3 regions of the Bradyrhizobium sp. SZCCHNR1017 genome follow, and region 1 is predicted to be linked to each of the others. Evidence: predicted binding sites of a transcription regulator. Region 1 holds the regulator's gene; each other region holds the start of a gene.
The links. The regulator PhoB, encoded in region 1, activates phosphate uptake and scavenging genes when phosphate is short. The targets are predictions, from matches to a motif close to TGTCATNNANCTGTCAT.
Positions count from the first base shown of each region.

Region 2: a site for PhoB is predicted at 1,490-1,506, ahead of phnF (phosphonate metabolism transcriptional regulator PhnF). Genes of this name have one in related genera too.
Region 3: a site for PhoB is predicted at 1,735-1,751, ahead of QW863_RS34255 (Orn/Lys/Arg decarboxylase N-terminal domain-containing protein). Genes of this name have one in related genera too.

Region 1 covers NZ_JAUHIR010000012.1:242,131-245,374, forward strand. The annotation lists gene QW863_RS26760 (trypsin-like serine protease) at 1-1,180, opposite strand, end outside; gene phoB (phosphate regulon transcriptional regulator PhoB) at 1,328-2,035, opposite strand; gene phoU (phosphate signaling complex protein PhoU) at 2,052-2,768, opposite strand; gene pstB (phosphate ABC transporter ATP-binding protein PstB) at 2,799-3,244, opposite strand, start outside.
Region 2 covers NZ_JAUHIR010000010.1:158,509-161,752, forward strand. The annotation lists gene QW863_RS23930 (carbon-phosphorus lyase complex subunit PhnI) at 1-355, opposite strand, end outside; gene phnH (phosphonate C-P lyase system protein PhnH) at 359-970, opposite strand; gene phnG (phosphonate C-P lyase system protein PhnG) at 970-1,425, opposite strand; gene phnF (phosphonate metabolism transcriptional regulator PhnF) at 1,545-2,270, shown strand; gene QW863_RS23950 (phosphodiesterase) at 2,306-3,148, opposite strand; gene QW863_RS23955 (ABC transporter ATP-binding protein) at 3,156-3,244, opposite strand, start outside.
Region 3 covers NZ_JAUHIR010000025.1:44,280-47,523, forward strand. The annotation lists gene QW863_RS34240 (adenosylcobinamide-GDP ribazoletransferase) at 1-8, opposite strand, end outside; gene QW863_RS34245 (histidine phosphatase family protein) at 5-598, opposite strand; gene cobT (nicotinate-nucleotide--dimethylbenzimidazole phosphoribosyltransferase) at 598-1,653, opposite strand; gene QW863_RS34255 (Orn/Lys/Arg decarboxylase N-terminal domain-containing protein) at 1,797-3,244, shown strand, end outside.

The sequences.
Region 1 (3,244 bases):
CTTCGGCCATGATGGGGGAGCCCGAATAGCCGAAATTGGCGAGGCAATGCACCGTCAGCAGCATCCCGTCCTTGGTCATGCCGGCGCTGCAATTGCGCTGGCCGGTCGGCGAATAGCGCCGCTCCTGGCCATAGCCGATCTCGGAGATGGTTCCGGCCGTGGTCGCAGCCTGCAATTCCTCGCGCGTCAGCGCCCTGACCTCAACCGGCTTCGACGGCAGCGCGTCCTTCAGCACGATCAACGCCCAATCGGCGGGCGAGCGGTCGAGCGACCACCTGTCGTGCCGGGTCGGGACGAAATCGGGCGCCACGATCAGCTTGTCGGCGACCGACGATGCCGCCGGCGTGCCCCTGTTCATGCCGGCCAGGAAGCGGACGTTGCCGGGGCTGACCTGCGCCACGCCGTTGAACACGCAATGCGCCGCGGTGAGCACGACGCGCGGCGCGACCAGCGTGCCGGTGCACCAGCCGCCGGTCGAGTATTGCGCGACGGTGACGACGCCGATCGACGACGCCGGCCACGAGGTGGGATCGACGACCTCGCCGATGTGGCGGTCGAGCCCGAGCAGTTGCTCCGGACGCGGAGCGGCGATGCCGGCCTCCGCCGATTCCGGCTTCGGCCGCCAGGCCGCAATGGCACTCTGGGCCTGGACGCGCTGCGGCTCGGTCAACTTGACCCGCTGCACGTCGCGGCCGGCCGATCGCACGCCGCTACGGCCCGCCATCACCAGCCAGGCATAGCCCTGCACGACGTCCTGTTTCACACCGCGGCCGTCGAGCAGCATCAGGCCGAGCATGTATTGCGACTGGGCGAAGCCCTGCGCCGCGGCGCGGCTGAACCAGCGGCCGGCTTCGCCGTAATTGCTCGCAACACCTTCGCCATTGACGTAGGCGATGCCGAGATAGTGTTGCGCGACGGCGAGCCCCTGATCGGCGGCCTTGCGGTACCACGCCAGCGCCTCGGCGGGGTTGCGCGGTTGGCCCCAGCCGAAGGCGTGCATGAAGCCGACGTCGAACTGCGCCCGCGCATCGCCCTTGGCGGCCAGCGGCAGCAGCCGTCGCATCGCCGCCGCATGCTGCCCGTTGCCTGCCGCCGCGACCGCGTCTTCGAGCTCGGCGGCCGTGGCGCCCGCCGCGCCGCCGAGCAGCACGGCAAGAGATATGATGATGGTCTTGATCAAGGGCGTCCGCTGGGACCGAAACATCGTGACGGGCCACGAAGCAGACACGATCAAGACGGCGGCGGCGTGGCGGAAAGCGGACCGCGATCTCCTCAATCGGGCCGCCTCGCGCCTCACACCTGCTTCGTCCACGCGCCGGATCGCCCCTTACACCTGCTCGCTCTTGGCGAAGCGATCATCGAGCGCATAACCGGCGCCGCGCACGGTGCGGATCGGGTCCTGCTCGCGGCCGGGATTGAGCAGCTTGCGCAGGCGGCCGATATGGACGTCGACGGTGCGCTCGTCGATGTAGATGTCGCGGCCCCAGACACTGTCGAGCAGCTGCTCGCGGCTGAACACGCGGCCGGGATGCTCCAGGAAGAACTCGAGCAGGCGGTATTCGGTCGGACCGAGATCGATCGGCCTACCAGAGCGCGCCACGCGGCGTTTCTCGCGGTCGAGCTCGATGTCGCCATAGGACAGCACGGTCGCCAGCCGCTCCGGACTCGCCCGCCTCAGCAGGCCTTTCACCCGCGCCAGGAGCTCCGGCACCGAGAACGGCTTGACGATGTAGTCGTCGGCGCCGGTCGCGAGGCCGCGCACGCGCTCGCTCTCCTCGCCGCGTGCGGTGAGCATGATGATCGGCAACTGCCGGGTCTCGGTCCGCGCCCGCAGGCGGCGGCACAGCTCGATGCCGGACAGGCCCGGCAGCATCCAGTCGAGCACGACGAGATCGGGAACACGCTCCTTCAAGCGCGTGTCGGCTTCGTCGCCGCGCGCCACGGTCTCGACCTCGTAGCCTTCGGCCTCGAGGTTGTAGCGCAGCAGCGTCGTCAGCGCCTCCTCGTCCTCCACCACCAGAATTCGGGCGCCCATGTCTGAACCGTCTCTCTCAGTTGCCGGGGATCGTCGATGCGAAGCTCGTCATGTCGCCCTTCGGGCGCTTGTCCATGATCTGCTGGCCTTCGATCATATAGAACACCGTCTCGGCGATGTTGGTCGCGTGATCGCCGATGCGCTCGATATTCTTGGCGCAGAACATCAGGTGGATGCAGAACGAGATGTTGCGCGGATCCTCCATCATGTAGGTCAGGAGCTCGCGGAACAGCGAGGTGCAGATGGCATCGACTTCCTCATCGCCCTTCCACACCGTCATCGCCGCCGGCAAATCGTGCGCGGCATAGGCGTCCAGCACCGTCTTGACCTGCGACTGCACGAGATCGGTCATGTGCTCGAGCCCGCGGATCAGCTTCAGCGGATGGAAGTCGCTCTCCAGCGCCGCGACGCGCTTGCCGATGTTCTTGGCGAGATCGCCGATGCGCTCCAGATCGGTCGCCACGCGCATCGCGCCGACGATCTCACGCAGGTCGACCGCCATCGGCTGTCGCCGGGCGATGGTAAGAACGGCGCGCTCCTCGATGATGCGCTGCAGCTTGTCGACCTCGGCGTCGGTGGCGACCACCTTCTGGCCGAGCGCGATGTCGCGCCGCACCAGCGCATCGACGGAATCGACGATCAGCCGCTCCGCGAGGCCGCCCATCTCCGATACCAGACGGGTGAGGTCCTGCAGATCGCTGTCGAACGCCTTGGCGGTATGTTCACTGGCCATGATGATCTCCTGAAGACAATGTCGTCGGCGTCAGCCGAACCGGCCGGTGATGTAATCCTGGGTCCGCCGATCACTCGGCGAGGTGAAGATCTTGCTGGTGTCGTCGAACTCGATCAGCTCGCCGAGATACATGAAGGCGGTCTTGTCGGAGACGCGCGCCGCCTGCTGCATGTTATGCGTCACGATGGCGATCGTATAGTTTTCGGCGAGTTCCTGGATCAGCTCCTCGACCTTGGCGGTCGAGATCGGATCGAGCGCCGAGCACGGCTCGTCGAACAGGATCACCTCCGGCCGGACCGCCACGGTACGCGCGATGCACAGCCGCTGCTGCTGGCCGCCGGACAGCGACAGGCCCGAGGCGTTGAGCTTGTCCTTGACCTCGTTCCACAGCGCGCCGCCGCGCAGCGCCTTCTCGACCCGGTCGTCCATCTCCGACTTGGAGATCTTCTCATAGAGCCGGATGCCGAAGGCGATGT
Region 2 (3,244 bases), on a different contig from region 1:
CGAGCACCTGGCCGCCCGGAATGTCCTTGAAGGTCGACGAGACGCGCCGCTGCACCCGCATCGCACCGGTGTCGACCGGCTCGGTTGCACCGAAGCGCGGCAGGGTCGCGCGGAAGGCACGCACCAGGAAGATCGCCTCGATCAGATCACCGCGTGCCTGCTTGATTGCGAGCGACGCGAGCTCGCGGTCGTACAGCGAGCCCTCGGTCATCACGCGATCGACGGCAAGCCCCAACTGCTCGGAGATCTGCGCCAGCGAAAGTTCGGGCACATCGCGATCACCCCGGCGTTCATGCGCCAGCAGCCGGTGCGCGTTCTCGATGGCGCGCTCGCCACCCTTGACGGCAACATACATGCCTCACTCTCCTGCGGAAACGAGTCGGGTCGTTCGCGGGATGGCGACGATGGACGAGCCATCGACCAGCACCACATCGACACCACGCGGAAACAGCTTCTCATTGATCGACAGCCGCTCGAACAGATCGGCGGGCGCGACCGTTGCACGGAACGATGTCGCCCCGTCGATGCCTGGACCGCGCAGCTTGAACGCCGGCCCCTCGGACAAGCTCGGCACCTGCAGGATCAGCGTCGTCGAGCGATCAGGGTATTCAGCACTGCCGAGCGCGAATGAATTCAGATCAGGCAGCGCTTCGGGGTCCGCCGCCACCGCAAAGCAGGCGAGCGCGGCATCGGCGACGATCGGCGCCCCGGTGTGAAACTTGAGCCAGGCGCCGACCTCGGGCGTGCCGGCGAGCGGCGCATCGAGCCAGATCGGCGTATCGTGATCGAACAAGGTCAACGCGATCGCGGCAGCACCAGGCATCAACGACGACGGCCGGCCGACATCGCCCTCGACCTGCCGCACATTGCCCGGACGCGCCATGGCCTCCATGACGGTACGGAAGGTGGATTGCGCGGACAGAACATTGTCGGCGAAACCGTGTTGCAGATCGGAAGCCGCGAGACCCATCAGCCCTCTCCTCGCACCATGGTGTAGAAATCGACACGCGTGGCCGCAGCCTCCTCCGCTCGATGCTCCCGCGATGCGCGCATCTGCTCCTGCAGCGGCGCGACCACCTGAGTCTCGATCGATCGCGCATGGCTCGACGACTGGATCATCGCGTCACACAGCGCCATCAGACGCGCCTTGCCGGCGTCTCGTCCGAGCACATAGCCGAACCCGACCTCGCCGCTCTCCAGCCGTACCGCGGCGCGCGACACCGTCGCTTCGCCGACATTGAACGGCGCACCATCACCGCCGATCCGGCCCCGCAGCATCACGAGACCATTCTCCGCCGGACGCAGGTCGCGATACTCAGGCAGCGCCAGTCCGTCGAGCCTGGCGCGGATGTCCGCATGCGAGGCATGCGCCAATACCCGCATCGCCGTCCTGCGCCGGTCCTGCATCGCGGTCTCGCCCTCCATCTTCACCTCGAACTTGCTATCGCGAAGTTGTCTATGTTAATAGACAACTTCGTAACGAAGCGCCATGACTGTTTGATGACATGGGCGTGATTTTCAGGTCGCGCAGCGGAGAACCGCAGATGAGCATGCAGGGCGCCGACTCGGGCGTGGCACTGTGGCGCCGGGTGGCCGACGGCATCGAGCGCGACATCGCCGACGGCCGCTTCGCGGCCGGCACCCGCCTGCCCGGCGAGACCGAGATCGCCGAAACCTACCGCGTCAACCGTCATACGGTGCGTCGCGCGCTCGCGACCTTGGCCGAGCGCGGCCTCGTGCGCGCCGAGCGCGGCAGCGGCACTTATGTCGAAGCGCCTCGTCTGTCATATCCCCTGAGATCGCGAACCAGGTTCTCCGAGATCGTGGGCGCCGGCGGGCGCGAGCCGCGCGGACAGTTGATCGCAGCGTCCGAAGAGTCGGCGACGCGCGAACTCGCGCACGCGCTCCGACTGAAGACGGGGGCGCCGCTGGTCCGAATCGAGGCACTGCGTCTTGCCGACAAGACCCCCATCTGCGTCAGCACGTCCTGGCTGTCGTCCGAGCGATTTCCCGAGGCCGGCCACATCTTCGCATCGCTCCGCTCGATGACGGCGCTGCTTGCGAATTACGGCATTCGCGACTATCGCCGCGGCGCGACCAGGATCACGGCGGCCATCGCCGACGCGAGCGACGCCGCACGGCTCGACCTCGCGCTGGGCCGTCCGGTGCTGGTGGTCGACAGCACCGACATCGATGCCGATGGGACGCCGCTGGTCAGCAAGCGCTCGCGCTTCGCGGCGGAGCGCGTGACGTTCGAGGTCGAGAGCTAGACCAGACCCCGCCGCCTCGCTTCGTTCTTGCGCCCTCAGTCGATGAGCGTGCCGTCCTGATTGAAGAACGGATGCGGCCCGTCGAAATCCCCGATCGGCACCTGATGCGTGACGACCGTTCCAAATCCCGGTCCTGGAAACCAGGCATGAAGGTGAAAGGCCGGTGGCTCGATCCGGAAGGATGGCGGACGAAGCTCGGCCAGGTCGAGCGCGACGGCATGGTTCGGTGCCGGGCAGATCGTGCAGGGGATGCCCGCAAACCGGGTCAGCGTCGCGCGATGAACGTGACCGCACCCGATCAGTTGCACCCGCGGATGGCGCGTGAGGACGGCCGCGAGATCGTCGGCGTTGCGCAGGTTCTGCCGGTCCATGTGCCAGATGCCAGTGGCGAACGGCGGGTGGTGCAGAAACAGCAGGGCCGGCCTTTCGCTGGATCCGGACAGCGCGGCGTCGAGCCATTGCAGACTCGCTTCATCGAGCTCGCCATGCGGATGGCCGGGCACGCTGGAATCGAGCAGAAGCAGATCGAGATCGGCCAACTCCACGCACCGGTTCAGCGGACCGGTGGGGTGACCATGCAGAGCGTCCGGAAACGCCGCGCGCATCAGCTCGCGTGAATCGTGATTGCCGGGCACGGCGACGAATGGAGTTCCAAGCTCGACGAGAATATCCTTGAGATGATCGTACTCGGCCGACGACGGCGTATCGACGAGATCGCCCGAGATCACCACCAGATCGAGCTTCGGCTCGAACCGGTTGAGCTCCGTGATGCAACGGGTCAACGCGCGCGCCGTATCGACGCGGCGGTAGGCGAGCCGGCCGGGCGCCTTGATGTGCAGGTCGGATATCTGGGCGATGACGACGGGGCTCTTGGTCATCAGCAGATCAGCCTTTCTCCGGCAACAGCCGAATGGAGTCCGGTGCAATCCGCAGGCCGATCCGCTCTCCCGCAGCGACCCTGATCGAATTCGGCG
Region 3 (3,244 bases), on a different contig from region 1:
AGACTCATGGCTGGATGATCTCGACGATTTCGCCCCAAGATACACCATCACCGCCCAGCCCGGCTTCGAGCGTGATCCGCGTGCCGGGCCGGATGCGCAGGCTCCACAGCTGGCGCAGCGGCCAGCCGAGCAGATGCGAGAGCGCTGCGCGCATGGCGCCGCCATGCGCAACCACCAGAACCGGCGCAGGCTCGGGCCGGGCAAGGATACGATGTGTTGCGCGCGCCACTCGCGCCTGCAAATCGGACCAGCTCTCACCGCCCGGCGCCCGGACCTCAGCATCGGCATGGAAGGTGTCGAGCAAGGCTTCGCCTCCGGGCTCCGCGGCGATGTCGCGATGCGTCCGCCCGTCCCAGAGGCCGAAATCGAGCTCGCTCCAATCCGCGTCGATGTCCAGCGCGCAGCCGGTCAGCCGGGCATAATCCTCCGCGGCCGCACGTGCGCGCGCCAACGGCGAGCTGACGACGCTGTGCCAGATCCGGCTCCGCGTCTGCCGCCGGAATTGATCCCAGCCGGGCTCGCTGAGCGGCGGGTCGGTACGGCCGTCGAGATGGCCGTCCCGTCCTGTCGTCCCGTGCCGCAGCAGATCGATCCGCATCAGGCTTCGCGACCCGATACGGCGGCCTCGGCGAACGTCGCCATGCCGTTGTGGAGTGCGCAGGCGAGCCGGATGATCGGCAGCGCAGTGGCGGCGCCCGAGGCCTCGCCAAGCCGCAGATCGAGGTCGATCAGCGGACGGGCACCGAGCGCATCGAGCACGATGGCGTGGCCGCGCTCGGCCGAGCGATGCGAGAACAGCAGCCACGGACGGCAGGAGGGATTGAGGCGGACGGCGACCAGCGCCGCGACCGAGACGATGAAGCCGTCGACCAGCACCGGCCAGCGCCGCTGCGCGGCGGCGACGATCGCGCCGGCCATCGCAATGATCTCGAAGCCGCCGACGGCAGCCAGGACGTCCGCGACGGCCGCTCCCGCCGTGAGCCCGTGTCGCCCCAACGCATCGGCAATCACCGCGGCCTTCCTCGCCCGCCCGGCGGCGTCGAGCCCGGTGCCGCTGCCGACGATGTCCGCGGGCGCGCATGACAGCAGCGCAGCGGCGATCGCTGCCGCCGACGTCGTGTTGCCGATCCCCATCTCGCCGAAGATCACGAGCTGCGGCGCGTGATCGGCCTGCCGCGCCACCGCGCGCCGTCCGGCGTCGGCCGCGAACGCAACCTCCTCCGGCGTCAGCGCCGCCCCGGTGCTGAAGTCGCGCGTGCCGCGCCGCGGCTTGTCGACGACGACACCGGGCACCGGCTCATCCGCCAGCGTACCGACATCGACCACCTCGAGCGGACAGCCCAGGCTGCGCACCAGCACCGAGATCGCCGCGCCACCGGCCGCGAAGTTGTGCAGCATCTGCACCGTCACTTCCGGCGGATACGCCGACACGCCCCGTGCCGCGATGCCATGGTCCCCCGCGAACAGCACCACCGGGACCCTATCGGCCCCCGGCCGCTCCAACGCCTGCAGCGCCGCCAGCTCGACCGCCACCTGCTCCAATCGCCCAAGGGCGCCAATCGGCTTGGTCAACTGGGCCTGGCGTTCCAGCGCCGCCTGCCGATGGAGCTCGGACGGGGCCACACAATCAAGGCTGATCCATTCGGGAAGCACCACGGATCCTTTCAGCATCACTCGGGTTCAGGACGATTGCCACTGCGAGGCGGCCGAGACAAGCTCCGTGAGGCGCCCTATTGTCATCGAACCGTCATCGAACGTGACGACAGGTGGCTGCCCACGCAGCCCGAAAGACTCTCATGGAATACTTCCGCCGTTTCACCTTCCTGTTCGCCGCGCCGGTCTTCGAGACCGACGACCTTGCGGGCGTCCGCTTCAACCAGATCATCGAGGAGATCCAGCGCTCGGGCTTCGAGGTGGTGCGCGCCCGCAAGCTGGAGGACGCCGAGATCGCCGTGCAGACGGATGCCGCGATCGGCTGCATGGTTGTCGATTGGGGCAAGAAGGGCCTGGAAGGCAAGACGGCGTCGCTGATCAACCTGATGCGCCGTCGCGGACTGGACTTCCCGATCATCCTCCTGATCCGCCGCAAGCGGTTCGAGGATCTGCCGGTCGAGGTGCTCGACTTCATCGACGGATACGTCTTCCTGTCGGAGGAGACTCCCGCCTTCATCGCCAAGAACCTGGTCAGCCGGCTGAAGCAATATGCCGAGACACTGAAGACGCCATTCTTCGGCGCGCTGGTCGACTACGCCGAGGAAGGCAACCAGCTCTGGACCTGCCCCGGCCACAATGGCGGCGTGTTCTATAGCCGCAGCCCGATCGGTCGGGTGTTCGTCGAGCATCTCGGCGAGGCCGTGTTCCGGGACGACCTCGACAATTCCGTGCTCGATCTCGGCGATCTCCTGACCCATGAGGGGCCGGCGCTGCGCGCGCAGAAGGAAGCGGCGCAGATCTTTGGCGCCGAGAAGACCTATTTCGTCCTCAACGGTACCTCGACCTCCAACAAGGTCGTGCTCGGGGCCCTGGTCACCGACGGCGACCTCGTGCTGTTCGACCGCAACAACCACAAGGCCGCCCATCACGGCGCGCTGCTGATCTCCGGCGGCGTCCCGATCTACGTCCCAACGGTTCGCAACCCCTGGGGCCTGATCGGCCCGATGCGCTGGGATCTGCTCGATGAGGAGCACCTCCGGCAACAGATCCGCGACAACCCGCTGGTCAGGGACCCCGACGCTTGGCGCAAGCCACGCCCATTCCGCGTCGCAGTGGTCGAGCAGTGCACCTATGACGGCACGATCCACAGCGCCGAGATGATCCTGAAGCGGATCGGGCACCTCTGCGACTACATCATGTTCGACGAGGCCTGGGCGGGCTTCATGAAATTCCACCCGCTCTACGCCGGCCGCTTCGCCATGGGCCTCGGCGATCTCGGGCCCGACGCTCCCGGCATCATCGCCACGCAATCGACCCACAAGCAGCTCGCGAGTTTCTCCCAGGCATCGCAGATCCACGTCAAGGACCGCCACATCAAGGGACAGCGGCGGCGGATCGAGCATCGCCGCTTCAACGAAAGCTTCATGCAGCACGCCTCGACCTCGCCGTTCTACCCGCTGTTCGCCTCGCTGGACGTCGGCGCGCAGATGATGAAGGGCCGCTCCGGCGAGGTCCTGTGGGACGACACGATCCGGCTCGGCATCGAGTTGCGCAAGAAGATCCGGGCGATGCGCCGCGAATTCGAGGAGAA